Regions from separate parts of the Streptomyces sp. NBC_00464 genome, predicted to be linked through region 1. Evidence: riboswitches for the same ligand, from Rfam matches in the RefSeq annotation. Region 1 holds a riboswitch; the other holds the start of a gene.
What was found. A riboswitch is a leader RNA that binds a small molecule or an ion and turns the genes downstream of it on or off. The one in region 1 is predicted to bind glycine.
Positions count from the first base shown of each region.

Region 1 (14,392 bases):
GACAACCGGTTGATATTCCGGTACCCGCTTTGAAACGCCCAATACTGAATCAGGCGATGCTAAGTCCGTGAAGCCGGCCCGATCTCTTCGGAGTTGAGGGTAGTGGTGGAGCCGACGAACCAGACTTGTACTAGGTAAGCGATGGGGTGACGCAGGAAGGTAGTCCAGCCCGGGCGGTGGTAGTCCCGGGGTAAGGGTGTAGGCCGTGTGGTAGGTAAATCCGTCACACATTAAGGCTGAGACCTGATGCCGAGCCGATTGTGGTGAAGTGGATGATCCTATGCTGTCGAGAAAAGCCTCTAGCGAGTTTCATGGCGGCCCGTACCCTAAACCGACTCAGGTGGTCAGGTAGAGAATACCGAGGCGTTCGGGTGAACTATGGTTAAGGAACTCGGCAAAATGCCCCCGTAACTTCGGGAGAAGGGGGGCCATCACTGGTGATCCGATTTACTCGGTGAGCTGGGGGTGGCCGCAGAGACCAGCGAGAAGCGACTGTTTACTAAAAACACAGGTCCGTGCGAAGCCGTAAGGCGATGTATACGGACTGACGCCTGCCCGGTGCTGGAACGTTAAGGGGACCGGTTAGCTGACTTTCGGGTCGGCGAAGCTGAGAACTTAAGCGCCAGTAAACGGCGGTGGTAACTATAACCATCCTAAGGTAGCGAAATTCCTTGTCGGGTAAGTTCCGACCTGCACGAATGGCGTAACGACTTCTCGACTGTCTCAACCATAGGCCCGGTGAAATTGCACTACGAGTAAAGATGCTCGTTTCGCGCAGCAGGACGGAAAGACCCCGGGACCTTTACTATAGTTTGATATTGGTGTTCGGTTCGGCTTGTGTAGGATAGGTGGGAGACTTTGAAGCGGCCACGCCAGTGGTTGTGGAGTCGTCGTTGAAATACCACTCTGGTCGTGCTGGATGTCTAACCTGGGTCCGTGATCCGGATCAGGGACAGTGTCTGATGGGTAGTTTAACTGGGGCGGTTGCCTCCTAAAGAGTAACGGAGGCGCCCAAAGGTTCCCTCAGCCTGGTTGGCAATCAGGTGTTGAGTGTAAGTGCACAAGGGAGCTTGACTGTGAGACCGACGGGTCGAGCAGGGACGAAAGTCGGGACTAGTGATCCGGCAGTGGCTTGTGGAAGCGCTGTCGCTCAACGGATAAAAGGTACCCCGGGGATAACAGGCTGATCTTCCCCAAGAGTCCATATCGACGGGATGGTTTGGCACCTCGATGTCGGCTCGTCGCATCCTGGGGCTGGAGTCGGTCCCAAGGGTTGGGCTGTTCGCCCATTAAAGCGGTACGCGAGCTGGGTTTAGAACGTCGTGAGACAGTTCGGTCCCTATCCGCTGTGCGCGTAGGAATATTGAGAAGGGCTGTCCCTAGTACGAGAGGACCGGGACGGACGAACCTCTGGTGTGCCAGTTGTCCTGCCAAGGGCATGGCTGGTTGGCTACGTTCGGAAAGGATAACCGCTGAAAGCATCTAAGCGGGAAGCCTGCTTCGAGATGAGTATTCCCACCCTCTTGAAGGGTTAAGGCTCCCAGTAGACGACTGGGTTGATAGGCCAGATGTGGAAGCCCGGTAACGGGTGGAGCTGACTGGTACTAATAGGCCGAGGGCTTGTCCTCAGTTGCTCGCGTCCACTGTGTTAGTTCTGAAATAACGAACGGCCGTGACTGTATTTAATTAAATACAGTATCCGGTGTTGGTTAATTTCATAGTGTTTCGGTGGTCATTGCGTTAGGGAAACGCCCGGTTACATTCCGAACCCGGAAGCTAAGCCTTTCAGCGCCGATGGTACTGCAGGGGGGACCCTGTGGGAGAGTAGGACGCCGCCGAACTCCTTTTGATAGTTAAGCCCCGTGCCCTTGTGGCACGGGGCTTTTCTGCGTTCCGGCGGTGTTCCTGGTACCCCTGTGTATCTGCCGGCCGCGGCTGAGGGTAGGGTCAGGGGGCATCATTGGCACGTTCTTTCACAGGAGGCCCCCGGGTGGAGGTCCAGGAGACTCGCGTTCAGACGGACCGGGTCCTCACCATCCCCAACATCCTCAGCATGGCTCGCCTTGTTGGCGTACCTGTCTTCCTGTGGCTGATTCTCCGCCCTGAGTTCGGCGGGCCCCAGAGCGATAGCTGGGCGTTGCTGGTACTGATGTTCAGCGGCGTGAGTGACTACCTCGACGGTAAGCTCGCGCGCCGATGGAACCAGATCAGCAGCCTCGGACGGCTGCTTGACCCTGCCGCCGACCGTCTCTACATTCTTTCCACGCTGGTCGGTCTGACCTGGCGGGAGATCCTCCCGCTCTGGCTCACCGCCGCGCTCCTCGCCCGTGAACTGATGCTTCTCGTGATGGTGGGAATCCTTCGCCGTCACGGCTATCCGCCGCCACAGGTGAACTTCCTGGGCAAGGCGGCCACGTTCAACCTGATGTACGCATTTCCCTTGTTGCTGCTCAGTGACGGAGGTGGTTGGCTTGCATCGGTGGCCACCATTTTCGGATGGGCGTTCGCAGGATGGGGTACAACGCTCTACTGGTGGGCAGGGATCCTCTATGTGGTTCAGGTCCGCCGGCTGGTCAAGGCGGATGCAGTAGCCGATTGAGCTCGTTGATGCGGTGCCGCGCAACGTGGCCGGCCCGCGGCTGATGACACAGATGCTGCCCTGACGGGCGAAGTCGGCTAGACCGTCGTCTCTTCAAGGAGGACGTTCCGACATGAAGGCCGTCGTGATGGCAGGTGGTGAAGGCACTCGCCTTCGCCCCATGACCTCAAGCATGCCCAAGCCGCTCCTGCCCGTAGCCAATCGGCCGATCATGGAGCACGTGCTACGCCTGCTCAAGCGGCACGGGCTCAATGAGACGGTCGTGACCGTCCAGTTCCTTGCCTCGCTCGTGAAGAACTACTTCGGAGACGGCGAAGAGCTCGGGATGGAGCTCAGCTATGCAAACGAGGAGAAACCCCTCGGTACTGCAGGCAGTGTGAAGAATGCCGAGGAGGCATTGAAGGACGACACGTTCCTCGTGATTTCCGGTGATGCACTCACCGACTTCGACCTCACCGACCTCATCGCCTTCCACAAGGAAAAAGGCGGACTGGTCACGGTCTGTCTCACTCGTGTCCCGAATCCCCTGGAATTCGGGATCACCATCGTGGACGAAGCGGGCCAGGTCGAACGCTTCCTGGAGAAGCCGACCTGGGGACAGGTCTTCTCGGACACCGTGAATACGGGCATCTATGTCATGGAGCCCGAGGTTTTCAACTACGTCGAGGCCGATGTCTCCGTGGACTGGTCCGGTGACGTCTTCCCGCAGCTCATGAAGGAAGGCAAGCCCATCTACGGCTATATCGCCGAGGGCTACTGGGAGGACGTCGGCACGCACGAGAGTTACGTGAAGGCCCAGGCCGACGTGCTGGAGCGGAAGGTCGACGTCGAGATCGACGGCTTCGAGATCTCCCCCGGTGTGTGGGTGGCCGAAGGTGCGGACGTACACCCCGACGCGGTGCTGCGGGGGCCTTTGTATATCGGTGACTATGCCAAGGTCGAGGCCGGCGTGGAGATCCGGGAGCACACCGTCATCGGATCGAACGTCGTCGTGAAGAGCGGAGCCTTCCTGCACAAGGCCGTGGTGCACGACAACGTGTACATCGGTGATCACAGCAATCTGCGCGGCTGCGTGATCGGCAAGAACACCGACATCATGCGCGCTGCCCGGATCGAGGACGGGGCGGTCATCGGCGACGAATGCCTCGTCGGCGAGGAATCGATCATCCAGGGCAATGTTCGCGTCTACCCCTTCAAGACCATTGAGGCCGGTGCGTTCGTCAACACCTCGGTGATCTGGGAGTCGCGCGGACAGGCCCATCTCTTCGGCGCGCGAGGCGTTTCGGGAATTCTGAACGTCGAGATCACGCCGGAGCTGGCGGTGAGGCTCGCCGGAGCGTATGCGACGACACTGAAGAAGGGCTCCACGGTCACCACGGCACGTGACCACTCCCGTGGCGCCCGGGCACTGAAGCGCGCGGTCATCTCGGCCCTTCAGGCCAGCGCCATCGACGTTCGCGACCTCGAGAACGTTCCGCTGCCCGTGGCCCGCCAGCAGACCGCACGCGGCAGCGCAGGCGGCATCATGATCCGTACTTCGCCGGGTGTTCCCGACTCCGTCGACATCATGTTCTTCGACGAACGGGGAGCGGACCTCTCCCAGGCGCGGCAACGCAAGCTGGACCGGGTCTACGCCCGTCAGGAATACCGCCGTGCCTTCCCCGGCGAGATCGGGGACCTCCACTTCCCGTCCAGTGTCTTCGACTCGTACACGGGATCGCTGCTGCGGAACGTGGACACCGCGGGGATCTCCGACGCCGGCCTCAAGGTGGTGGTCGACGCTTCCAACGGCAGTGCGGGGCTCGTACTCCCCAGCCTGTTGGGGCGGCTCGGTGTGGATGCCCTGACCATCAACCCCGGCTTGGACGAGTCCCGGCCGACCGAGTCCGCCGAGACCCGAAGGTCCGGACTGGTCCGGCTCGGGGAGATCGTCTCGTCGGCGCGGGCGGCGTTCGGCGTCCGGTTCGACCCGGTCGGTGAACGGCTTTCACTGGTCGACGAGCGTGGCCGGATCGTGGAGGACGACCGGGCCCTGCTGGTCATGCTCGACCTCGTCGCCGCGGAGCGTCGTAGCGGCCGGGTGGCGCTGCCAGTGACCACTACCCGCGTGGCCGAGCAGGTGGCGGCGTACCACGGGACGCAGGTCGAGTGGACGACGACGTCGCCCGACGACCTGACGCGGGTGGGACGCGAGGAGGGCACCATCTTCGGTGGAGACGGACGCGGCGGGTTCATCGTTCCCGAGTTCAGCAGCGTCTTCGACGGCTCCGCCGCCTTCGTGCGGCTCATCGGGCTGGTGGCAAGAACGCAGCTCACGCTCAGCCAGATCGACGCCCGCATCCCGCGCGCGCACGTGCTGCGGCGTGATCTGGCGACCCCGTGGGCGGTCAAGGGACTGGTGATGCGACGGGTCGTCGAGGCGGCGGGAGACCGCAACGTGGACACGACGGATGGTGTACGGGTCGTCGAGGCGGACGGGCGCTGGGTGATGGTGCTTCCGGACCGGGCCGAGGCGGTCACCCATCTGTGGGCCGAGGGGCCCGATGACGCCTCGGCCCAGGCGCTGCTGGACGAATGGTCCGCGATCGTCGACAGCGCAGGTCAATGACGTGACCGGATGCCGGGGCGGGTGAGCGCCGTCGCCCCGGCACCCGGACCCGGTCCGGCATCAGGGCGGCGGCGGGAGGAATCGCGCGACCGTATGCGGGGCTTCGGTGGGGCCATTCGGCGGTAGCCGCCGCGACATGCGACGATGTGCGGCATGTCGCAGCAGCCCCCCGATCGGAGTAGCGCCCCGCCGCCCCCGCGTCCCGACGCGTCCATGTCGCTGCTGACCAATGTGATGGACCACAGCCTGGACGACGGATATGCCGAGGCGTCGGCGCGTCGCAAGGCCGACGGACGTTCGGGGATGCCCCGGACCCTCAAGGCAAAGCTGGGCTTCGCGGCGTGTCTGGTGCTCGCAGCGCTTGTTGTGACGCTCGGTGCCGCGCAGGCGCGGGTTGCCGCGCCGGTCCTGGCCAAGGAGCGCGGGGAGCTCATCGACCGGATTGACGCGGAGACGTCGTCGGCCGACACCCTTGAAGCGCAGGTGGAGGAGATCCGCGACGACGTGGGCAGGCGGCAGCGCAAGGCGCTGGAAAAGCATGGCGGTGACCAGGCCGAACTGGTGGCCCTGCTCTCCGGGGCGACACCGGTGCAGGGTCCAGGGGTGAAGCTCGTCGTCGATGACGCGAAGGACACCGACCAGGGGGGTGGCGGACCGCGTGAAAGCAGCGGGTTCTCCGACACGGGGCGGGTGCGTGACCGGGACATGCAGCGGGTCGTCAACGGTCTGTGGCAGTCCGGCGCCGAAGCGATCGCCATCAACGGTCAGCGTCTGACCGCCCTGTCGGCGATCCGTGCCGCGGGCGACGCCATACTGGTCGACAACAAGCCGCTCGTGCCGCCGTACACGGTGCTCGCGGTGGGGGACGGGAAGAAGCTCGGCGCCGCATTCCAGGACAGTGCCGATGGCCAGTACCTGCAGGCGCTCAAGGACACCTTCGATATCCGGACCAGCATCTCCGTTCAGGACAAGGTGAGCCTCCCGGCGGCCCCGAGCCTGATCGTACGGACAGCAGAGCCTTATAAGGCCGCAGACACCGGCAGTGGTGCGGCAGACACAGGGAAGGGCACATCGTGATCGCCGTACTGGGCCTCGTCGTGGGAGTCGTGGTCGGACTGTTGGTCCGGCCCGAAGTACCGGCGGTGGTAGAGCCCTACCTCCCGATCGCGGTCGTGGCCGCTCTCGACGCCGTCTTCGGCGGCCTGCGGGCCATGCTCGACGGTATCTTCGTCGACAAGGTCTTCGTGGTCTCGTTCCTCTCGAACGTGGTCGTGGCCGCGCTGATCGTCTTCCTGGGTGACAAGCTGGGCGTCGGAGCGCAGCTCTCCACCGGAGTGGTCGTCGTCCTCGGTATCCGGATCTTCTCCAACGCCGCCGCGATCCGCCGGCACGTCTTCCGGGCCTGACGCCGATGAGCAACGACGCATTCAACGGCGACCGCGAAGAGCCCGGCGAGCGGGCCGAGGAGACGCCGGGGGAAATGACCGGGCGCCAGCGGCTGATCGCCGGAATCTGGCCACCTCGGGTCACCCGCGCCCAACTCATCGTCGCGGTGCTGTTGTTCGTGCTCGGCCTGGGGCTGGCCATCCAGGTGCGGTCGAACAGCGACAACAGTGCCCTGCGCGGTGCCCGCCAGGAGGACCTGGTCCGCATCCTCGACGAGGTGGACGACCGTACGCAGCGGCTGGAGGACGAGAAGCAACGCCTCGTCGACCAGCGCACGGAGCTGGAGAACAGCTCCGACCAGGCGGAAGAGGCGCGGAAGCAGACGGTGGAGAAGGAGCGCCAACTCGGTATCCTCGCGGGCACCGTGGCGGTGCACGGCCCCGGCATCACGCTCACCGTCAACGACCCCGGTGACGCGGTACAGGCCGACATGCTGCTCGACGCTCTCCAAGAGCTCCGGGCGGCCGGCGCCGAGGCGATCGAGGTCAACGGCGTGCGTGTAGTGGCCAATACGTACTTTTCCGGGGACGGCGGAGCCGTCAAGGTCGACGACCACAAGATCTCCGCTCCGTACGTCTTCAAGGTCATCGGCAAGCCACAGGATCTGGAACCGGCGCTGAACATCCCCGGCGGCGTGGTGCAGACGCTGGAGAAGGAGCAGGCCACCGTGCATGTGGTGCAGTCGGACGACATCGTCATCGACGCCTTGCGACCGGCGGAGCGGCCTGACTACTCTCGGTCGTCGGCCCAGTGAACCCGGGACGCGTGGGTGTGCGGGGACATGGGCCGGAGGTTGCGGGGGGTCGCCGCATCGTAATGGTGGTGCGTGGTGGAAACTGTCGAGTGCCTACGGACGTTGTGAAGATGTCCGGGTCGGCAGGTGTGTTCATTCAGGGTTCGTCCTGCCCCACGGGCGGGTCTGTTTCGGTCAAGGGGAATCGCCCGTGAAGTTGTTTGGGAAGTTGTTCGGCAAGAGCGCTCGCGATGAAGCCGCACGCCATCGCGCGCCGCGCCATGGCCAGACCGAGGAGCAGGGCGGCGAGCGCCCCCTCTTCCGCGATCAGGTGGCTGGTTCGGGGGGTGACAATCCGGGTGGTTCCGGCGCGTCGTCCGTTGACCCTGCCGGTCCCGGCCGCATAGGTTTCGGAGAACCGTCAACCTCAGGTACGGGTGGAGGGTTCGCCCCGAGGCAGGAGGCTTCGTCCATGCCGGTCTGTACGAGGTGCGGGCACCGCAATGCCGAGGCCAGTCGTTTCTGTTCCAACTGCGGCGCGCCGCTGCGTGGCGGGGTCCCCGAGCGGGCCTCGGAGACGACGTCGACCATCTCCATCTCCGGCCTGGAGGCCTACGAGGCGGAGGCGACCGGGCAGACGTCCGTGCCTTCGCTCTCGCCCGAGGCCCAGGCCGCTGTGGATGCCCTGCCGCTCGGTTCGGCGCTCCTCGTGGTGCGCCGGGGTCCCAACTCGGGCAGCCGCTTCCTCCTGGACAGCGAGCTGACCACGGCCGGCCGTCACCCGCAGAGCGACATCTTCCTCGACGACGTGACGGTGTCGCGTCGGCACGTGGAGTTCCGCCGGAGCCCCGACGGCAGCTTCACCGTGGGCGATGTGGGCAGTCTCAACGGCACCTACGTCAATCGTGAGCGCATCGACTCCGTCGCGCTGTCCAACGGCGACGAAGTGCAGATCGGCAAATACCGGCTGGTCTTCTACGCAAGCCAGCGCGGTATCTGACTCGCCCCCTGACCTGGTCGGGGGGATCCCCCAGGAAGGTCCATGCTGAGAACACCGACGGGCGGTGCCGGACACGGCACCGCCACCGCCGACGACCGTCCGATGAGCATCGGCACGGTACTCCTGCAGCTACGGGACGAGTTCCCCGAAGTCACGATCTCCAAGATCCGCTTCCTGGAGGCCGAGGGGCTCGTCGAACCGCAGAGGACACCTTCCGGCTACCGGAAGTTCCGCTCCGAAGATGTCGAGCGGCTCGCTCAGGTGCTCCGGATGCAGCGGGATCACTATCTGCCCCTGAAGGTCATCCGGGAGCACCTGGACGCCCTCGCCCGGGGTGAACAGGTCGCTCTGCCCTCCCCGGGCGGTGAGCGGGACCTGACCGACGGCGACTGGATCAGTGGGCCGGGACGTGCCACAGCGGCCCGTATCGGCCGTGCCGAGCTTCTGGCCGCTGCCGAGGTCACGGAGAGCGACCTCGACGCGTGGGAGTCCTACGGCCTGGTCGCACCGTCGGCGGAGGGCGGCTACGACGCCGAGACGGTCACCATCGCCAGGCTTGTGGCGGATCTGGGCCGATTCGGTCTGGAACCGCGACATCTTCGGGCGATGAGAGCGGCCGCGGATCGGGAAGCCGGGCTGATCGAGCAAGTTGTCGCACCCCTGCGCCGGCACCGGAATCCGCAGACCAGAGCGCATGCCGAGGCTACTGCGAAAGAGCTTGCCGAGCTCTCCGTGCGGCTGCACTCGGCCCTCGTCCAGGCCGCTCTGCAGATCCGTCTCCACTGATCCCGGTGGGGCCCGACTACCCAAACCTGCCGAGCACGTCCTAGGGTTGCTGTGTGAACGAGCTCGACGTTGTGGGTGTCCGGGTGGAAATGCCCTCCAACCAACCGATCGTGCTCCTGCGTGAAGTGGGAGGCGACCGGTACCTCCCCATTTGGATCGGTCCTGGTGAGGCGACCGCGATCGCCTTCGCCCAGCAGGGCATGGCTCCGGCCAGGCCGCTGACCCATGATCTCTTCAAGGATGTGCTCGAGGCCGTCGGCCAGGAGCTCACCGAGGTCCGGATCACGGATCTGCGAGAAGGGGTCTTCTACGCGGAGCTGGTCTTCGCCAGCGGAGTCGAGGTGAGCGCGCGGCCTTCCGATGCCATAGCGCTCGCCCTGCGCACCGGCACGCCGATCTACGGCAGTGACGGGGTGCTCGACGATGCGGGAATCGCCATTCCCGACGAGCAGGAGGACGAGGTGGAGAAGTTCCGCGAGTTCCTCGACCAGATCTCTCCGGAGGATTTCGGTACGAACAGTCAGTGACGTCCCAAGGGGCTCCAGCGCATCCGACAAGCCTTTCCCGGTCGTGAGTCACGGGAAACCACCCTCAGGGTGATTATCACTCGGCGTGCCGAGTGTGGCGATCGTTGACGCACCCCGGGTGACTGCCTACCTTCGAGTGGGCAGGTCAAGGACGGAGGTCGGCGTGAGAAGCAGCGGCGACGGTACGGCAGTGGGTGGGCCGTATCCGCAGCAGGGGAGTACAGCCGGCCACACCATCAGGCAACCGGCTGCGCCGGATGCGGTGGCGGGGGACGGCATGACATCGGCCAACGAGATCGGCTACCGAGGACCGACGGCGTGCGCGGCTGCGGGGATCACCTACCGGCAGCTCGACTACTGGGCTCGCACGGGCCTTGTGGAGCCGAGTGTCCGTCCGGCCTACGGGTCGGGCACACAGCGGCTCTACAGCTTCCGGGACGTGGTGCTCCTGAAGATCGTGAAGCGTTTCCTCGATACCGGGGTGGCGCTTCAGAACATCCGCACCACGGTGCAGCACCTGCGGGCCCGAGGCTTCCAGGATCTCGAGCGGATGACGCTGATGAGTGACGGAGCGACCGTCTACGAGTGCTCCTCGCCCGCCGAGGTCGTCGAGCTGCTCCAAGGGGGGCAGGGGGTCTTCGGCATCGCCGTCGGGGTGGTGTGGCGGGACGTGGACGCCGCGCTGTCGCAGTTGCACGGGGAGCGCGTGGACACCGGCGAGACACTGATCGGCAACAACCCCGCCGACGAACTCGCCCGTCGGCGCAACCGGGCGGGCTGAACCGGACGGGAGAACGGCCGCGCCCCGGAAATCCGGGGCGCGGCCGCCGTTGCGACAGGGCGACTGTCAGTGCCGTAGGGCACCATCGATTGATGTGAGAGCCGCGCCCACCATCCTGCATCTGGACATGGATGCCTTCTACGCCTCTGCTGAGCAGGCGGCGAAGCCGAGTCTGCGCGGCAAACCGGTCGTGGTGGGTGGACTCGGGCCCCGGGGGGTCGTCGCCACCGCCTCGTACGAGGCGCGGCGTTTCGGGGTGCACTCGGCGATGCCGATGGCGCAGGCCAGAAGGCTGGCACCGAACGCGGCCTACCTGGTGCCGCGCTTCACGCTCTACCGCACGGTGAGCGACCAGGTCATGGAGCTGCTGGGCCGCCTCTCACCTCTCGTGGAGCCGCTCAGCCTCGACGAGGCCTTCGTCGACCTGGAGGCGGGCGGCACAGCGGACGACACGGCTTCGGCCATGGAGATCGGCGAGCAGCTGCGCGGGGCGATCGAGGCGGTCACGGGGCTCAGCGGCTCCGTCGGGCTCGCAGGATCCAAGATGCTGGCGAAGATCGCCTCCGAAGAGGCGAAACCCGACGGAATCCTGTTGATAGAGCCGGGCACGGAGCGGGAACTGCTGGCGCCCATGACGGTGCGCACCCTGCCCGGCGTCGGGCCCGCCACCGCGGACCATCTGCGCCGCGCCGGCATGACCACGATCAACGACCTCGCCGAAGCGGGCGAGGCGGAACTCGTACGGCTCCTGGGCAAGGCGCACGGCAGCTCCCTGCATCGCATGGCCTTCGGCTACGACGACCGGCCCGTGGTCGCCGAGCGGGACGCGAAATCGGTATCGGTCGAGGACACCTTCGACACGGATCTCCACGACCGGGTCCGGGTCAGGGCCGAGGTGGAGCGGCTGGCCGACCGCTGCGTCCAGCGCCTGAGGGCCGCCGGCCGGTCGGGGCGCACGGTGGTGCTGAAAGTGCGGCGTTACGACTTCTCGACCCTCACCCGCTCCGAGACGCTCCGAGGGCCCACCGACGACCCCACAGTCGTCAGAGAGGCCGCTGCACGGCTTCTGGAGTCCGTGGACACGACCGGGGGCGTGCGGTTGCTGGGCGTCGGCGTCACCGGGCTCGCCGACTTCACCCAGGAGGACCTGTTCGCCCAGGCGGCGGGCGAGCGGACGGCCGCCGAGCCCCCCGGAACCGCCGAGACGGGTGGGGACGCGGTGGCGGACGAGGGAGAGCGGACGGACGAGGGAGAGCATGCGGGCGAGGAGGCCGTGCAGGAGAGCGCCGAGCAGCTTGCCGCGCGGCGCTGGCCGGCCGGGCACGACGTCCGCCATGACACGTACGGGCATGGCTGGGTGCAGGGGAGCGGGGTCGGGCGGGTGACGGTGCGGTTCGAGGAACCGGAATCGGAGCCCGGCCGGGTCCGCACGTTCCGTATCGACGATCCGGAACTGCAGCCGGCCGATCCGCTGCCGCTTGTGCGGAACCCGGTGGACTACTCGTCCTGGCCGGCGAGTCTGCCGAAGTCACGGTCCGGGGCGCTCTCGCCGGGCGCCGAGTCCAGACCGTAGTGCCGGTAGAGCTGAAGCTCCTGTTCCGGCGAGAGATGGCGGCCGACGCCGAAGTCGGGTGCGTCCTTGATCAGGGCGCGGTCGAAGGGGATGCGCAGCGTTTCCTCGACGAATTCGCTGGGCTCCAGCGGGACGAAGGCATCCCGGCTGAACAGTCCGGTGCGAACGGCCGCCCATTCGGGCACACCGGTCGCGTCGTCGAGATACACCTCGTCCACGGTTCCGATCTTGGTGCCCTTGCGGTCGAACGCCTTGCGGCCGATCAGACTGCGCGGATCGATGTCGGTCTGCACGGTCCCTCCCATGGGTCGCGGCTACTCCACAGGCACTACAGAAGTGCAGATTCGTGGGGTTGGCCACTCGAGATCTCTGCCGGGTACCCCGCTGGTAGGCTGACTATGGCTGCTGACCCCGTGCGGGAGAGTCCTCCGGAGAGATTCCGGAGGCGCCGAAGGAGCAAATCCTCCCCGGAATCTCTCAGGCCCCCGTACCGCATGGACGAGGTCACTCTGGAAAGCAGGGCGGGTTCCGCATGGCCACGGCCGGACCGGATCTCTCCCTCACCGACGGTGAAAGCCGGTGCGCCCCGCGGGCACCGGTGAAGCTCTCAGGTTGAGATGACAGAGGGGGAGGCCGTTCGGGCACCCCGCGCCGTGGTGCCCCTCGCAGGTCGTGACAGACCAGGAGGCCTCCATCATGACCCCCCGTCGCACTTCGCTTTCCCAGCTCGAACAGGGAATCCCGTTCGAGCAGCGCCACATCGGTCCCGATGCCGAGGCACAGGCGAAGATGCTCGCCCAGGTCGGTTACGGTTCGCTCGACGAGCTGACCGCCGCCGCGGTGCCCGATGTGATCAAGAGTGCCGAAGCCCTGAAGCTGCCGGACGCCCGGACCGAGGCCGAGGTCCTTGCCGAGCTGCGCCTCCTCGCCGACCGCAATCAGGTCCTCGCCCCGATGATCGGGCTCGGCTACTACGGCACCTTCACCCCGCCGGTGATCCTCCGCAACGTGATGGAGAACCCTGCCTGGTACACGGCCTACACGCCGTACCAGCCCGAGATCTCCCAGGGCCGCCTCGAAGCCCTCCTGAACTTCCAGACGATGGTGGCCGAGCTCACCGGGCTGCCCACCTCCGGCGCCTCGCTGCTCGACGAGGGCACCGCCGCCGCCGAGGCCATGGCGCTGGCCCGGCGCGTCGGCAAGGTGAAGAAGGGCGTCTTCCTGGTCGACGCCGACACGCTGCCGCAGACCGTCGCCGTCATCGAGACCCGCGCCGAGCCGACCGGGGTCGAGGTCGTCGTCGCGGACCTCACCGACGGCATTCCGGCCGAGATCGCCGAGCAGGGCGTCTTCGGCGTGCTGCTGCAGTACCCGGGCGTATCCGGAGCCGTGCGGGACATCAAGCCCGTCATCGAGCAGGCCCACGAGCTCGGCGCGATCGTCACCGTGGCCGCAGATCTGCTGGCACTCACCCTGCTCACCTCGCCCGGCGACCTGGGCGCGGACATCGCCGTCGGCACCACGCAGCGTTTCGGCGTCCCGATGGGCTTCGGCGGACCGCACGCCGGTTTCATGGCGGTACGCGAGAAGTTCGCGCGCAGCCTTCCGGGCCGTCTCGTCGGTGTCTCCGTGGACGCGGACGGCAACAAGGCGTACCGGCTGGCCCTGCAGACCCGCGAGCAGCACATCCGCCGCGAGAAGGCCACCAGCAACATCTGCACCGCCCAGGTGCTGCTCGCCGTGATGGCCGGCATGTACGCCGTCTACCACGGCCCCGACGGGCTGCGCACGATCGCGCGGCGCACCCACCGCTACGCGGCCATCCTGGCCGAGGGGCTGCGGGCCGCCGGTGTCGACGTCGTGACCGGTACCTACTTCGACACGCTCACCGTCCGGGTCCCGGGCAAGGCCGCCGAGGTGGTCGCCGATGCCCGTGACCGCGGGGTCAACCTGCGGCTGGTCGACGGCGACCTGGTCTCGATGGCGTGCGACGAGACCACGACCCGCGCGCAGATCGCTGCCGTCTGGGCCGCGTTCGGCGCCGAAGGCGACATCGAGGCACTGGACGCCACGACCGCCGACGCGCTGCCGGAGGGTCTGCTGCGCACCGACGCGTTCCTGACCCACCCGGTCTTCCACCAGCACCGTTCCGAGACCGCGATGCTGCGCTACCTGCGCAAGCTCGCCGACCGCGACTACGCGCTGGACCGCGGCATGATCCCGCTCGGCTCCTGCACGATGAAGCTGAACGCGACCGCCGAGATGGAGTCGATCACCTGGCCCGAGTTCGGCGCGCTGCACCCGTTCGCACCGGCCGAGCAGGCCGAGGGCTTCCTGAC
Region 1 covers NZ_CP107899.1:6,852,647-6,867,038, forward strand. The annotation lists rRNA gene OG912_RS30755 (23S ribosomal RNA) at 1-1,628, shown strand, start outside; rRNA gene rrf (5S ribosomal RNA) at 1,725-1,841, shown strand; gene OG912_RS30765 (CDP-alcohol phosphatidyltransferase family protein) at 1,991-2,599, shown strand; gene OG912_RS30770 (mannose-1-phosphate guanyltransferase) at 2,712-5,207, shown strand; gene OG912_RS30775 (DUF881 domain-containing protein) at 5,361-6,284, shown strand; gene OG912_RS30780 (small basic family protein) at 6,281-6,613, shown strand; gene OG912_RS30785 (DUF881 domain-containing protein) at 6,619-7,407, shown strand; gene OG912_RS30790 (FHA domain-containing protein) at 7,598-8,386, shown strand; gene ftsR (transcriptional regulator FtsR) at 8,429-9,172, shown strand; gene OG912_RS30800 (bifunctional nuclease family protein) at 9,226-9,699, shown strand; gene OG912_RS30805 (MerR family transcriptional regulator) at 9,863-10,480, shown strand; gene OG912_RS30810 (DNA polymerase IV) at 10,575-12,053, shown strand; gene OG912_RS30815 (PRC-barrel domain-containing protein) at 11,978-12,358, opposite strand; glycine riboswitch at 12,460-12,556, shown strand; gene gcvP (aminomethyl-transferring glycine dehydrogenase) at 12,750-14,392, shown strand, end outside.

Region 2 (14,392 bases), 5.0 Mb from region 1:
CGAGGTGTACGCGATCGACACCACCAGCGGCAAGCAGCTGGCCCGGATCCCGGTGGGCAGCGGTCCGCACGGCCTCGCCGTCTACCCGCAGCCGGGCCGCTACTCGCTCGGCCACACCGGCGTCTTCCGCTGAGCCACCGCCCGGTGCCCCGTACCGCGCCGTGCGTTCCTCGATCGGGGCGCCGTCCACCGGGCGGTGGGCGGCGCCCCGTGATCGACGACCGGCCGCCGCGAGGGCCGGCTGTCACGCCCGATAATCTGACTTCCGTCAGAGAGTCATACGAAGGGGCGGAACAGTGGCGGACATCGAGTCGGCGCGCAAGGCATTCGAGCGGTTCGACCTGAACAGCGACGGGCTGATCTCGGCTGTCGAGTACAAGAGCGTCATGGCTCAGCTGGGTGACCCCTACGTCACCGAGACGGTCGCACAGGCCGTGATCAACTCCCACGACGCGAACGGGGACGGGCTGCTCACGTTCGACGAGTTCTGGGCCGCGCAGAACAAGGGCTGACGTCCGGGGGTCCCCCGGCCGGCGGGCCGGGGGCCGCGGGACGGCGCTCGGGGACGGGCTCCCCGCCCCGCTCAGGCCCCGGCAGAAGCTACGGGCTCCGGCGCGCGGAAGTCCTCGTCCGGGGTGGCCACCGGAGCCGTGCGGAAGGCCTCGTCCGGGGTGGCAACCGGGCAGAACAGATCGTGCAGCCGGCCGGCCCGCAGCAGGCGCAGGATCCGCGGGCAGCCGCAGACGAGCCAGAACCGCCCGTCGCGGTCCAGCACACGCCGCCGGGCCCGGCACAGGAGCGTCAGCCCCGAGCAGTCGAGGAAACTCACCTCCGTCAGGTCGACCACCAGCTGGGGTGAGCCGTCCGATGTCGCCCCGTCCAGGGCCGGTGCGATGAGCGCGGCGGTCGCGAGGTCGATCTCGTCACGCAGCGCCACCACCGTCCGGCCGTCCCGGCGGTACACCCGGCCGCACGGCTCGGGCAGCGGGGCCGGCACGGGGGATGCCGTGGGGGCCGAGGTCTGGGTCATTGATGCCTCTCCTCGCAGCGCCGGGCCCGCAGGACGTGCCTGGAGCCCGCATGGCAGCCGGTGGGGGACGGTCGGTGAGGTGACAGTCGGTGAACCTAACCCGAGGGTCCGCCGGCTCGCGACGCAGAAACGTTCGCGCTTTCCCCAATGCCCTCTTCCGGGTGAACGTCGGCTGTTCCCATGGACAGGCGCGGCCCGGTCGGTTCGCCTCGCGGCGGGACCGGTTCGGGTTCAGCTCGGCAGCGAGCCGAGCCAGTCCGTCAGGATCCGGTTGACCTCATCCGGCCGCTCCTGCTGGATCCAGTGGCCGCAGCCGTCCAGGACGTGCGAGGCGACCAGGCCCGGCAGCGTCGTCGGATACGCGGCGATGGCGTCGGCCAGCCAGGTGGTGGAGGCGTCCAGGGAGCCGCCGAGGAAGAGCGAAGGCTGAGTGACGGGCGCACCGTCGTAATCGGCGAGATCCTCCCAGTCCCGGTCCATGTTCCGGTAGCGATTGAGAGCGCCGCTCAGGCCGGTACGCTCGAACTCGGCGGCGTAGAAGTCGAGTTCGTCCTCACTGAGCCAGCCGGGGCGGCCTGCGGGAAACCGCTCGCGCAGCGTCCCGCCGCGGGCGGCGAAGTGCGGGTCCGGGGCGCCGGGCGCGGGCATGGTGTCGGCGGAGAGCGCGGCGTAGAAGCCGGCGAGCCAGCCGCGCACGTCCGGCTCGATCTCCGCCTCCGCCCGGCCGGGCTCCTGGAATCGGGAGACGTAGAACTCCTCGTCCCCGCCCATCCCCGCGAACACCTCACTGGGCCGCGGCCCGCCGCGCGGGGTGTACGGCACGCTGAGCAGTCCGACCGCCCGGAAGACGTCCGGCCTGACGAGGGCGGAGTTCGCCGCTACCGTTGCCCCCCAGTCGTGGCCGACCACCACCGCGCCGCGCTCGCCGAGCGCGTGCACCACGGCGACGTTGTCCTCGATCAGTTCGAGCATCCGGTACGCGGCCGCGTCCCCGGGCCGGGAGGAACGACCGTAGCCACGCATGTCCACGGCGACCGCCCGGTATCCGGCGGCTGCCAGCGCCGGCAGCTGACGGCGCCAGGAGTACCAGGACTCCGGGAACCCGTGCACCAGCAGTACCAGGGGTCCCGTGCCCTGTTCCACGAGGTGGATCCGGCCGGCCGGTGAGGGCACCAGGCGGTGTGTGAGGTCGGGGGCCGGGCTGGGCTGCTGCGACATGATTCCTCCACGGCTGTCGGCCGGTGCCGGTCCGTAGGGATGTCCGGCTCGGATGACGATCATGATGCGCCCGCAGGCTCGGCCGCGAGCCCTGTTGCCGTACCGGCAAACGGGCGGCCCGCGCATCCGGCAGGGATACGCGGGCGGCCCTTGCGCGCCGGTCAGTTGTAGCCGAATCCCGCGGGGAGCGGGGACTGCCGGAACAGGCGGGCGGGGACCGCGTCGGCCAGGGACCGGTAGCCCCCGGGGTTGAGGTGGAGGTGGTCGCCGACGTCCACCGAGGCGCGGAGCGCGCGGGGGTTCTGCGGATCGCGGACGGTCCGGTCGAAGTCGATCACCTGGTCGAAGCGGCCGCTGGTACGGATCCAGGTGTTGACCGCCTGCCGGGCCTCCTCGCGGTATCCGTCCACGTCGTCGTACGGGGTGTTGCCACCGAATGGGGTCAGCGTGGCCCCGTACACCCGGATCCCCAGGGCGTGGGCCCGGGTGATGATCTGGTCGTACGCCGCGATGACGTCGTCCGCGGTCTGCTTCTGGGCGGCGGGTGTGGCGGCCGCCGTCCCGATGTCGTTGACGCCCTCGAAGACGATCAGCCGGTCGACGCCGCTCTGGGACAGCACGTCCCGGTCCAGCCGGGCCAGCCCGTTCGGTCCCAGACCGTCGTTGAGCAGGCGGTTCCCGCCGGCCGCCTGATTGACCACCGAGGTACGCACCGCGCCGTTGCCGGCCGCCAGTCGCTGCTGGAGCACGTCGGGCCAGCGGTCGTTCCCGTTCGTGGTGGACCCCCGGCCGTCGGTCAGCGAGTCGCCGAGCACGGCCGTCGCCGCTGTGGTGCTGCCGGACCAGGCCTCGACGCCGCTGAGGAAGTACCAGTGGTCGGTGGTGGTCGCGCCGGGGAGATCCGGATCCTGGACGTGGTCCCCGGACCGGAGGTACGAGGTCGTACGGGATCCGGGGTGCGAGGTGATGGCGGTGGACGCCTGCCCGTCGGCCAGGTAGACCGTCGCCGTCAGGTTGGAGCCGGGTGCGATACGGAAGTCCAGCGGATCGGAGACGGCCTGCGCGCCGGCCGGGACGGCCACCGAGGTGCTGCCGCCGAAGGTGACCGTGCGCGTGGTCCCTTCCCGGACGGCGCCCGTGCCGGCGCGGTCGTCGAGCGGCAGTGCCACGGAGACCTTGGTGAGGGGAAGTACCGCCCCGCCGAACGCGTTGGAGAACCGCAGCCGGATGTGGTCGCCGCCCGCCGAGACGTGGACGGTCTGCCGCAGCGTCGTGTCCGTCAGCACGGAGTCGTCCTGGGTGAACGGTGCCGGCGGCATGTTGGACGGCTCCGTCAGCTGCGGCATCGACGTCCAGGCGGCGACCCAGTGAGCGTTCCGCTCCTTGGGCCCGGGTGCGTGGTCCGCCCCCGGAGCGTCGGCGGCTCCGAGTGCCGGTGAGACGGCGGCGAGGAGCGCCCCGGCGGTGATCAGACTGATGAGCGAGGATCTTCGGTTCATGAAGGTGTTCCCTCTGTGCGGTGGGGAAACGGGACGAAACACAAAGCGTCCGCGTACGGACGGCATCCCGTCCGTACGCCCGCCGGATCACGCGGCAGGCTAGCCCTTCCGATAATTGCGGTCAATCATTCGAAATATTTCGAATGACTGGATCGGGGTCCTGGCCTCGCATCGGCCCATGGGTGAGCGGTGGCGTCACACGACTCCCGTCGCGATCCGGGTACTTGGGCACTTGGCAACCCTGGATACCTGTCGAGCACTTCGAATCACGCGGCCATACAACGGACATGACGCCAGGTCACTCAATCTGACCGTGCAGGAACTGGCCACGCGCATGGCCCACCGCAACACCGGCCTGGCCTCCGGCGCCCCCGTCTGCGACCGGATGATGACGCGTATCGCCAAGGACGAGAACCTTCACATGCTCTTCTACCGGAACCTTCTGGAGTCCGCGCTGGAGGTGGAGCCCGACCGGACCATGGTGGCGTTCAAGGACGTCATCACGCGGTTCCGGATGCCCGGACACTCCATTCCGGGATTCCGGAAGGCTGCCCGGCAACTGGCTGTCGAGGGAATTTACAACGTACGGATCCACCGCGACGATGTTCTGCTGCCGGTCCTGCGGAAGTTGAACGTGCTCGGATTCGTCGGCCTCGGTCCGGAAGGCGCCGAAGCACAGGACGAACTGGGCCGTCTTCTGTCCGAAATGACGGGCAAGGCAGCGCGGTTCGACGAGGTCAGTGCAACGATGCGGGCGAAGAGAAGGTCTCTCGCGGATTCGAAGGAGCAGTAACAGTGACAGGGTCACGCGTGGTCAGCATGGGCCACTACCAACCCCCGAACGTCGTGACGAACGACGATCTGGCACGGCGGATCGAGACCAGCGACGAATGGATCCGCAGCCGCGTGGGCATCGAGACGCGGCATGTGGCCGGACCCGACGAGACCGTTGACTTCATGGCCGCACAGGCGGGCAAGCACGCGCTGAGCCGCGGTGGAATCTCCCCCGACAGCATCGACCTGGTCCTCGTCGCGACCTGCACGGCGATCGACCGCTCTCCCAACACCGCGGCCCGCGTCGCCGCCCAACTGGGCATCCTCGGCGCGGCCACGCTGGACATCAACGTCGCCTGTTCGGGCTTCTCCCATGCGCTGGCCACCGCCGACCACACCATCCGGGCCGGCTCCGCGACCCGGGCCCTGGTCATCGGCTCCGAGAAGCTGAGCGACTTCACCGACTGGGACGACCGCACCACCTGTGTGCTCGTCGGCGACGGCGCGGGCGCGGCCGTGGTCGAGGCGGCCCCGGACGCGGAGATCAGCCCCGTCGTGTGGGGGGCCGTACCCGAGCTGAGCAACGTGGTGCGCATCGAGGGGGCGAACGGCACCTTCCAGCAGGAGGGACAGTCGGTCTACCGCTGGGCGACCACCCAGCTTCCGGCCATCGCCCGCAGCGTCTGCGACAAGGCCGGGGTGGCGCCGGAGGAACTCGGCGCGGTGGTGCTTCACCAGGCGAACCTCCGGATCATCGAGTCGTTCGTGAAGCGGCTCGGGGCCGGCAACGCGTACATCGCCCGCGATGTCGTCGTGTCCGGCAACACCTCGGCGGCCAGCATCCCGCTGGCGCTGTCCAAGGCACTGGAGCGGGGCGACATCCCCTCCGGTGCGCCGGCCCTGCTGTTCGGGTTCGGCGGTGGTCTGGCCTACGCGGGCCAGGTCATCCGCTGCCCCTGAGGGACGAGGCCGTCGTGACGCGAGACCCGGTCGCCACCGCACGCAGGTCATGGTGGGCGGTGCTTCGCCGGCCGGAGTCCGCCCCTGCGGCGCCGCGCCGACGGCTGGTGGTGCTGCCGCACTCGCGGGGGCCGGCCCAGGCACAGCCCCTAGGCCTCCAGTACCTCCCGGAACCCGTTGAGCCAGGTCAGCGTGGACCGAACGGGCACCCTCGGACGGTGCGCCGAGCACGGTGACGCGGGGCTCGACACTGCCGTCGACGCGCACCGGGTGGAAGTCCGGGGTCAGGTCGAGACCGCCGGGAACGAAGTCCTCACCGTCGGCCGAAGCATTGCGTCACAGGCGCACCGTGCCGCTCGCGAGGAGGTTGCGGTACAGCGGGAGGGCGTCCGCACGCGGATCGAAGGCGTGCGTGCGGGCATCGACCAGCACGTCGACCGGCCGCACGAATCCGGTGTGCGGGCCGTCCACGACGACCCGCCCGGTCGGCTCGTCGGGCCGCACCCGCGCCTCGGGCCCGGGAGCCTAATCAGGCACCCTAAAGCCGGACTTGAACGCCCGGTCCTGCCTAAGGCCTTTCGTTTGGATCAGGCCGGACCCCGCGAGCCCGGCCTGATCCAAACGAGAGGCCCTAGCACTCGATGATGTTCACCGCGAGCCCGCCCCGGGCCGTCTCCTTGTACTTGACGCTCATGTCGGCGCCCGTCTCCTTCATGGTCTTGATGACCTTGTCGAGGGAGACCTTGTGGATGCCGTCGCCGCGCAGCGCCATCTTCGCCGCGGTGACGGCCTTCACCGCCGCCATGCCGTTGCGCTCGATGCACGGGATCTGGACGAGCCCGCCGACCGGGTCGCAGGTCAGGCCGAGGTTGTGCTCCATGCCGATCTCGGCGGCGTTCTCGACCTGCTCGGGGGTGCCGCCGAGGACCTCGGCGAGGGCGCCCGCGGCCATGGAGCAGGCGGAGCCGACCTCGCCCTGGCAGCCGACCTCGGCGCCGGAGATGGAGGCGTTCTCCTTGAACAGCATGCCGATGGCGCCGGCGGACAGGAGGAAGCGGACGACGCTGTCGTCCTTCTCCGCCTCGGTCGCGCCGCCGGCCGCGAAGTTCATGTAGTAGTGCAGCACCGCCGGGATGATGCCGGCCGCGCCGTTCGTCGGGGCGGTGACGACGCGGCCGCCCGCGGCGTTCTCCTCGTTGACCGCCATCGCGTAGAGGGTGATCCACTCCATCGCGTGGGTCTGCGGGTCGCCCTCGGCGCGCAGCTGGCGGGCGGTGTTCGCGGCGCGGCGGCGGACCTTGAGGCCGCCGGGCAGGATGCCCTCGCGGGACATGCCGCGGGAGACGCACGCCTGCATGGCGCGCCAGATGCCCAGCAGACCGGAGCGGATCTCGTCCTCCGTGCGCCAGGCGCGCTCGTTCTCCAGCATCAGCGAGGAGATCGACAGGCCGGTGTCACGGGCGAGGCGCAGCAGCTCGTCGCCGGTGCGGAAGGGGTGCTTGAGGACCGTGTCGTCGAGGACGATCCGGTCCTCGCCGACGGCGTCCTCGTCGACGACGAAGCCGCCGCCGACCGAGTAGTACGTCTTCTCCAGGAGCAGGGCGCCCTCGTGGTCGTACGCGAAGACCGTCATGCCGTTGGCGTGGTACGGCAGCGCCTTGCGGCGGTGCAGGATCAGCTGCTCGTCGGCGTCGAAGGCGATCTCGTGCATGCCGAGGAGGTTGAGCCGGCCGGTGGAGCGGATCGCGTCGACCCGGTCGTCCGCCGTCTCGACGTCGACGGTACGGGGGGACTCGCCCTCCAGGCCGAGCAGGACGGCCTTGGGGGTGCCGTGGCCGTGGCCGGTGGCACCGAGGGAGCCGAAGAGTTCGGCGCGTATCGAGACGGTGTGGGCGAGCAGGCCCTCGTTCTTCAGCCGGCGCGCGAACATACGGGCCGCGCGCATGGGGCCGACCGTATGGGAGCTGGACGGGCCGATGCCGATCGAGAACAGGTCGAAGACCGAGATGGCCACGGGTGACTCCTAAGCAGTGGTAGACGTCGTTGTCTGCCGGGTGGTGCGGTACGGGCGGGGTGGGCCCGAAGAGCGGGGGCAAGGGATGGGGCACCGCGCTCACTGTTCAGTGTGCGCGGTGCCCCTCCCCGATACGCAAACGTGCCGGTCGGACTACTTGAGACCGGGGTACAGCGGGAACTTCTCGGCGAGCGCGACGACGCGGGCCTTCAGGTCGTCCGCGTCGTACGACGGCTTCAGCGCGGAGGCGATGATCTCGGCGACCTCGGTGAAGTCCTCCGTCTGGAAACCGCGGGTGGCGAGCGCCGGCGTGCCGATCCGCAGACCCGAGGTGACCATCGGGGGCCGGGGGTCGTTGGGGATGGCGTTCCGGTTGACCGTGATGCCCAGCTCGTGGAGCCGGTCCTCGGCCTGCTGGCCGTCCAGCTCGGAGTTGCGCAGGTCCACGAGGACCAGGTGCACGTCCGTGCCGCCGGACAGGACGGAGACGCCGACCTCGGTGACGTCCGGCTGCACCAGACGCTCGGCGAGGATGCGGGCGCCGTCGAGGGTGCGCTGCTGGCGCTCCTTGAACTCCTCGGTCGCCGCGACCTTGAACGAGACCGCCTTGGCCGCGATCACGTGCTCCAGCGGGCCGCCCTGCTGACCCGGGAAGACCGCCGAGTTGATCTTCTTGGCGAGCTCCTGGGTGGAGAGGATCACGCCGCCGCGCGGACCGCCGAGGGTCTTGTGCGTGGTGGTCGTGACGACGTGGGCGTGCGGCACCGGGTTGGGGTGCAGGCCCGCGGCGACGAGACCGGCGAAGTGCGCCATGTCGACCATCAGGTACGCGCCGACCTCGTCCGCGATGCGGCGGAAGGCGGCGAAGTCCAGCTGGCGGGGGTAGGCGGACCAGCCGGCCACGATCAGCTTCGGCTTGGACTCCTTGGCCAGGCGCTCGACCTCGGCCATGTCCACGGTGCCGGTCTCGTCGACGTGGTACGGGACCACGTTGTAGAGCTTGCCGGAGAAGTTGATCTTCATGCCGTGGGTCAGGTGACCGCCGTGGGCCAGGTTCAGGCCCATGATCGTGTCGCCCGGCTTCAGCAGCGCGAACATCGCGGCGGCGTTGGCCTGCGCACCGGAGTGCGGCTGCACGTTGGCCGCCTCGGCGCCGAAGAGCGCCTTGATGCGGTCGATCGCGATCTGCTCGACCACGTCGACGTGCTCACAGCCGCCGTAGTAGCGGCGGCCGGGGTAGCCCTCGGCGTACTTGTTGGTCAGGACGGAGCCCTGGGCCTCCATGACCGCGACCGGAGCGAAGTTCTCCGAGGCGATCATCTCGAGGGTGGACTGCTGACGGTGGAGCTCGGCGTCGACAGCGGCGGCGACGTCCGGGTCCAGCTCGTGGAGGGAGGAGTTGAGAAGCGACATCAGGTGGTCCCTTGGGGTCTCAGTTGCCGGAGAACTCGGTGTACTCGTCGGCGGAGAGCAGGTCCTCCGGCTCCTCCGCGACGCGTACCTTGAACAGCCAGCCGCCCTCGAACGGAGCGGAGTTCACCAGCGACGGGTCCTCCACGACGTCCTGGTTCGATGCGGTGACCTCGCCGGTCACCGGCGAGTACAGGTCGCTGACCGACTTGGTCGACTCCAGCTCGCCGCAGGTCTCGCCCGCGGTCACCGTGTCACCGACCTCGGGGAGCTGGGCGTAGACGACGTCACCGAGCGCGTTGGCCGCGTGCTCCGTGATGCCGATCGTGGCCACACCGTCCTCGACGGCCGACAGCCACTCGTGCTCCTTGCTGTACCGCAGCTGCTGGGGGTTGCTCATGACCTGAATTCTCCTGTACGCGGGGGAGTGCTGATGAACGATGGTCTTACGGTGTGAGACAGGACTGCGTCACTTACGCAGCGCCCGTTCCGCCCTACGTCTACTTCTGGCGCTTGTAGAACGGCAGCGCCACGACCTCGTACGGCTCGTGGCTGCCCCGGATGTCCACCCCCACGCCCGCGGTGCCGGGCGTGGCGTGTGCGGCGTCGACGTATGCCATGGCGATCGGCTTGCCGAGCGTGGGCGAGGGCGCGCCCGAGGTGACCTCGCCGATGACCTGGCCGTCGGCGACGACGGCGAAACCGGCGCGCGGCACCCGGCGGCCCTCGGCCACCAGGCCGACGAGCTTGCGGGGCGGGGCGGTCTCGGCGCGCTCGGCGGCGGCCTCCAGGGCCTTGCGGCCGACGAAGTCGCCCTCCTTCTCGAACTTCACGACCCGGCCCAGACCGGCGTCGAACGGCGTCAGCGCCGTGGTCAGCTCGTGCCCGTACAGCGGCATGCCCGCCTCCAGGCGCAGCGTGTCGCGGCAGGAGAGCCCGCACGGGATCAGGCCGCGGGAGGCGCCCGCCTCGGTGAGGGCCCGCCACAACTGCTCGGCGTGCTCGGGGGCGGTGAACAGCTCGAAGCCGTCCTCGCCGGTGTAGCCGGTACGGGCGATCAGCGCGGGGACCCCGGCGACCGTGCCCGGCAGCCCGGCGTAGTACTTCAGACCGTCCAGGTCGGCGTCGGTGACGGCCGCGAGGATGGCGGGGGACGCCGGGCCCTGGACGGCGAGCAGCGCGTACGCGTCGCGGTCGTCGCGCACCTCGGCGTCGAAGCCGTCGGCGCGCGCGGTCAGGGCGTCCAGGACGATCTGGGCGTTGCCCGCGTTGGCGACGACCATGTACTCGGTCTCGCCCAGCCGGTAGACGATCAGGTCGTCCAGGATGCCGCCGTCCTCGGCGCAGATCATCGTGTAGCGGGCGCGGCCCACCGAGACGGTGCCGATGTTGCCGACGAGCGCGAAGTTCAGCAGGGCCACGGCCTCGGGGCCGGTGACGGTGATCTCGCCCATGTGCGAGAGGTCGAAGAGGCCGGCCTTCGTGCGGACGGCGTTGTGCTCGTCGCGCTCACTGGCGTACCGCAGGGGCATGTCCCAGCCCGCGAAGTCGGTCATGGTCGCACCCAGCGAACGGTGCAGGGCATCGAGGGCAGTGAGGCGGGCGGTGCTCATGGATAAGGCTCCCAGGGCATGACGACGAGGACGATCCCTCCCCATCTGTCATCGGAACCTGAGAGGTTCGCCGAGAGGCCCCGGAGGGGTTCGGCTTGCACCTTGGGTGGAGCCGCAGGGCGACTCGCTTTTCAGATCTGCCTCATCCACGCGGTACGGGGCCTGAGAGATTCAAGGGAGGATCTTGCTCCTTCGGCGCCCGGCACGCTGTGGCCGGGACTCTCCCGCGCGGATTCGAACGGCCTATATGCAGTTGACCGGGTCATCATCGCACGCATTGCGGGAGAGTGGGGGGCCGGTACCGATACCGGTCTCCGGCGGGATCCGGCGGGTCGGACGGTTGTGCCGCATTACCTTTTCTTTACACTTCTTGGGCAGGTGTGGGTCAGCCGACAGGGGGAGGGCGATGACGTTGCAGCGGTACGCGACGACCGCGGGGGTCGCGCACGGCGCACTGCCCGCGCAGCCGGGGGCGCCGACCAGGGAGAGGGTGGGACCGCACGCACCTGTCGTGCGGGATCTGCGGGAGCGGGACGGGCGCAGCCCGCGCAGCCTGCACTTCTCGGCGGGCGACGTGGTGGTGGTCTCCGGACTGCCCGGCAGCGGCAAGTCGACCCTCATGGCGCGGACCGTCGCCGCGCACGCCATCGACTCCCAGGACACCAGGGACCGCTGGGCGGCCCGGATGCCCCGCTTACTCCCGTACGCCCTCTACCGCCCGCTCGTCCGCGTCGCCCACTACTGGGGGCTGTGGCGGGTGCTGCGCTCCGGCGTCTCGGTCGTCGTCCACGACTGCGGCACCCAGGCCTGGGTGCGCGGCTGGCTGGCCCGTGACGCCCGGCGGCGCGGCCGCATCCTGCACCTCGTCCTGCTCGACGTCACCCCGCGGACGGCCCGGGAGGGGCAGCGCGAGCGCGGCCGCGGAGTCTCCGGATATGCGTTCGCCCGCCATCGCAGGGCCGTGCGGCGGCTGCTGCGGGACACCGAGTCGGGCCTGCTGCCGCTCGGATGCGCCTCGGCGGTGCTGCTGGACCGGGAGGCTGCGGGGCTGCTGACGCGGATCACATTCGCAGACGCACAGGGTGAGGGCTGAGACAAAGCCGTCCGAAGGCTGGACAGCGCGTGTGCGCGTGGGCGGGGACCCGGGTGGGCGGCGTTAATCTCTTGCTGCACGACATGGGGTGAGAGAGGGAGACAGTGGACATTCCGGCACCGGCCCGGACCCATCCGCAGGGCGGATGGCCGGCCAACGAGCTCGAAGAAGTGCTGAGCGCCTCGCTCGGCAGCCCGGAGGCGGGCGGCCGGCTGGTGGAGGTGCTCGGCCGCAGCCATCTCTGGGTGCCCCTGCCCAACGGCGGCTCGCCGGATGCCACCGACCTCGATCTGCCGACGCTGGACATCGAGGGCGCGCCGTACGTCCCCGTGTTCAGCTCCGAACAGCAGTTCCTCACCTGCGTCGGCGCCCACATGTCGTTCACCGTGGCCCCCGCCCGCGAGTTCGCCCGGGGCCTGCCCCCGCAGCTCGGCATGGCGGTGAACCCGGGCGGCGCGGTCGGCGTGCCGCTGCCGCCGCCCGCCGTCGCCGAGCTCTGCCGGACCGGCCGCACCCCGCTCGACGGACCGTCCAGCGGCGGCCGGGTCCGGCTGTACGAGCCGGACTGGCAGCAGGAGCCCGTCGACTTCCTGTCCGCCGCGGCCGGGGAGTTCGAGGCGAGCGGCGTCGTGCTCAGCGCCCGTCGCGCCCTGGCCAGCATCGAGGGCGGCGACCCCGTCCTCTTCGTCGGCATCGAGTTCTCCACCTGGGACGGCGCCGGCCGCAACGCCCCCATGGACGCCCTCGGCCGGGCGCTGGGGCGCGTCGAGGTGCCCTGGCCGGTCAATCTGGTGCTGCTCGACGTGGCCCAGGACCCCGTCGCCGACTGGATGCGGGCACGGGTGCGGCCCTTCTATCAGCGCCCCGCCGAGTAGCCGGACGGCAAGGGGACCGGCGCCGCGGGCCGACGGCTGTGGCCCGCGGAGTCAAGTCGGTGTCAGGGCCGCCGCATAAGCTGGTTTGATGGCTGGTGCCTCGGCACCGCGCCGTCCCCGAGAGCCCGGGAAGCGGCAGGCCGAGACGTTGGATCGAAGAGGGGCGGGACCCAGGGTGAGTGCGTCAGGCAGCGCGGAGGCCGGGCAGGTCGAGCACATGCTGCGCCAAGTGACGCCCGGGCGCTACGACGCGTACGAGGCACTCCTCCAGGCCCTGGCGGCCGACCGGATCTGGATGCTGCTCTGGCACGGCCGGGCCGGCTCACCCGACGCCCAGTACGGCAACATGGAGATCGAGGGCCTCGGCTACGCCCCCTGCGTCACCTCCGCCCAGGAGCTTTCCGCCAGCGGCTGGAACCGGGACCACGAGGTCATCAGCGGCCGCGACATCGCCCGCGCCCTGTTCCCCGACCGCTGGGGCATCTGGCTGAACCCGCACGCGCCCGGTGGCGGCGTGGGCATCCCCTGGCTGGACCTCCGCCGGATCGCCACCGGCCTCGACCGGATGCCCGCCGGACCGCTGCGGATCAGCGAACCCGCCATCGAGATCCCGCAGTTCTACGCCCAGCTCACGCAGAACGCCCACCGCACCCCCGCGATCCGCTCGCTGCGCCGCGCCTGGGTGCAGCCCGCGCTCGGCGTCCCGTACCTCGCCATCGGACTCGATCTGTACGACACGAGCGCGCCGTCCGTCGACGCCGTGCGGGCGATGATGCAGCAGTCCATCGGCACCGTCCCGGAGGGACTCCCGGTCTCCACGGTCGCGATGGCCGACGAGTACGACCCGGTCGCGATGTGGCTGCGGGCCAACGCCCGTCCGTTCTACGACCGCGAGCCGCACGCCCCGGCCGGCCGTGGCGCCGTCGTCGCTCCCGGTTACGGCTACCCGCAGTCCCCGGGCCCCGCCCCGCGCGCCTACTAGGCCCGCGCGAGCCCCCTCCCAGGACCGGACAAACGGCTATCCGGCGGACAAGACATCTGCCGTGGTCACCCAAATAGCCACCCAATAGAGTCCGTTGGGCGTCATGTCCGTTCTGGTGGATTAGCGGCCGAGTGGTCCGCTCACTCGATCAAACTGTCCGGATAACGGAAGCTCACTGACCGCATCACGTTTGAGCAAACATTCCCCGTCAGGTCTGGCGGGTGATCGCAACGGCATTGAAGACTCCCGGCTAGTGGGGATCGTCCGCCCTTTGTACGAGGTTGCACCGGCGGTCACTCCACAGACGCATTCATCGCACCGAACACATCAGCCGCAGTAAGCGCCGCGGCTGACACGCGCCAGGCCGTCACCGCGGCGAGTAGGGGCCGGCCACCGCCGGCGGGAGGGGTCAGAGGCACTGTGACCGCACCGATCGAGACCACCGGTTCGGCTGCCCAGGCGCAGCCGGAGGCAGTACTCACGGGAGTCAAACAGAGCCAGATCGAAGGCCGTTCGCTCGGACGGATCGCCTGGACGCGCTTCAAGCGCGACAAGGTGGCAGTGGCCGGCGGCATCGTTGTCATCCTGCTGATCCTGCTCGCCGTGCTTTCCAAGCCGATCCAGGCCGTCTTCGGCCTGGACCCCAACGAGTTCCACCAGGACCTCATCGACCCCGCTCTGCTCGCCCCCAAGGGCGACTGGGGCGGCATCAGCTGGAGCCACCCGCTCGGCGTCGAACCGCAGTACGGCCGCGACATCATGACCCGGATCATCGAGGGCTCATGGGTGTCCCTGGTCGTCGCGGTCGGAGCCACCCTGCTCTCCGTGGTGATCGGCGTCTTCTTCGGTGTGGTCTCCGGCTTCTACGGCGGCTGGGTGGACACCGTCATCAGCCGCATGATGGACACCTTCCTGGCGTTCCCG
Region 2 covers NZ_CP107899.1:1,826,228-1,840,619, reverse strand. The annotation lists gene OG912_RS07855 (YncE family protein) at 1-133, shown strand, start outside; gene OG912_RS07850 (EF-hand domain-containing protein) at 297-512, shown strand; gene OG912_RS07845 (STAS domain-containing protein) at 584-1,030, opposite strand; gene OG912_RS07840 (alpha/beta fold hydrolase) at 1,262-2,248, opposite strand; gene OG912_RS07835 (SGNH/GDSL hydrolase family protein) at 2,410-3,747, opposite strand; partial or broken gene OG912_RS07830 (acyl-ACP desaturase) at 4,064-4,540, shown strand; gene OG912_RS07825 (beta-ketoacyl-ACP synthase III) at 4,543-5,481, shown strand; gene OG912_RS07820 (hypothetical protein) at 5,818-5,985, opposite strand; gene OG912_RS07815 (L-serine ammonia-lyase) at 6,113-7,495, opposite strand; gene glyA (serine hydroxymethyltransferase) at 7,649-8,908, opposite strand; gene gcvH (glycine cleavage system protein GcvH) at 8,928-9,305, opposite strand; gene gcvT (glycine cleavage system aminomethyltransferase GcvT) at 9,406-10,518, opposite strand; glycine riboswitch at 10,660-10,755, opposite strand; gene OG912_RS07795 (AAA family ATPase) at 10,925-11,611, shown strand; gene OG912_RS07790 (enhanced serine sensitivity protein SseB) at 11,716-12,486, shown strand; gene OG912_RS07785 (enhanced serine sensitivity protein SseB C-terminal domain-containing protein) at 12,662-13,468, shown strand; gene OG912_RS07780 (ABC transporter permease) at 13,889-14,392, shown strand, end outside.
Region 2: linked by a shared signal. The riboswitch ahead of gcvT (glycine cleavage system aminomethyltransferase GcvT) and the one ahead of gcvP (aminomethyl-transferring glycine dehydrogenase) in region 1 are both predicted to bind glycine.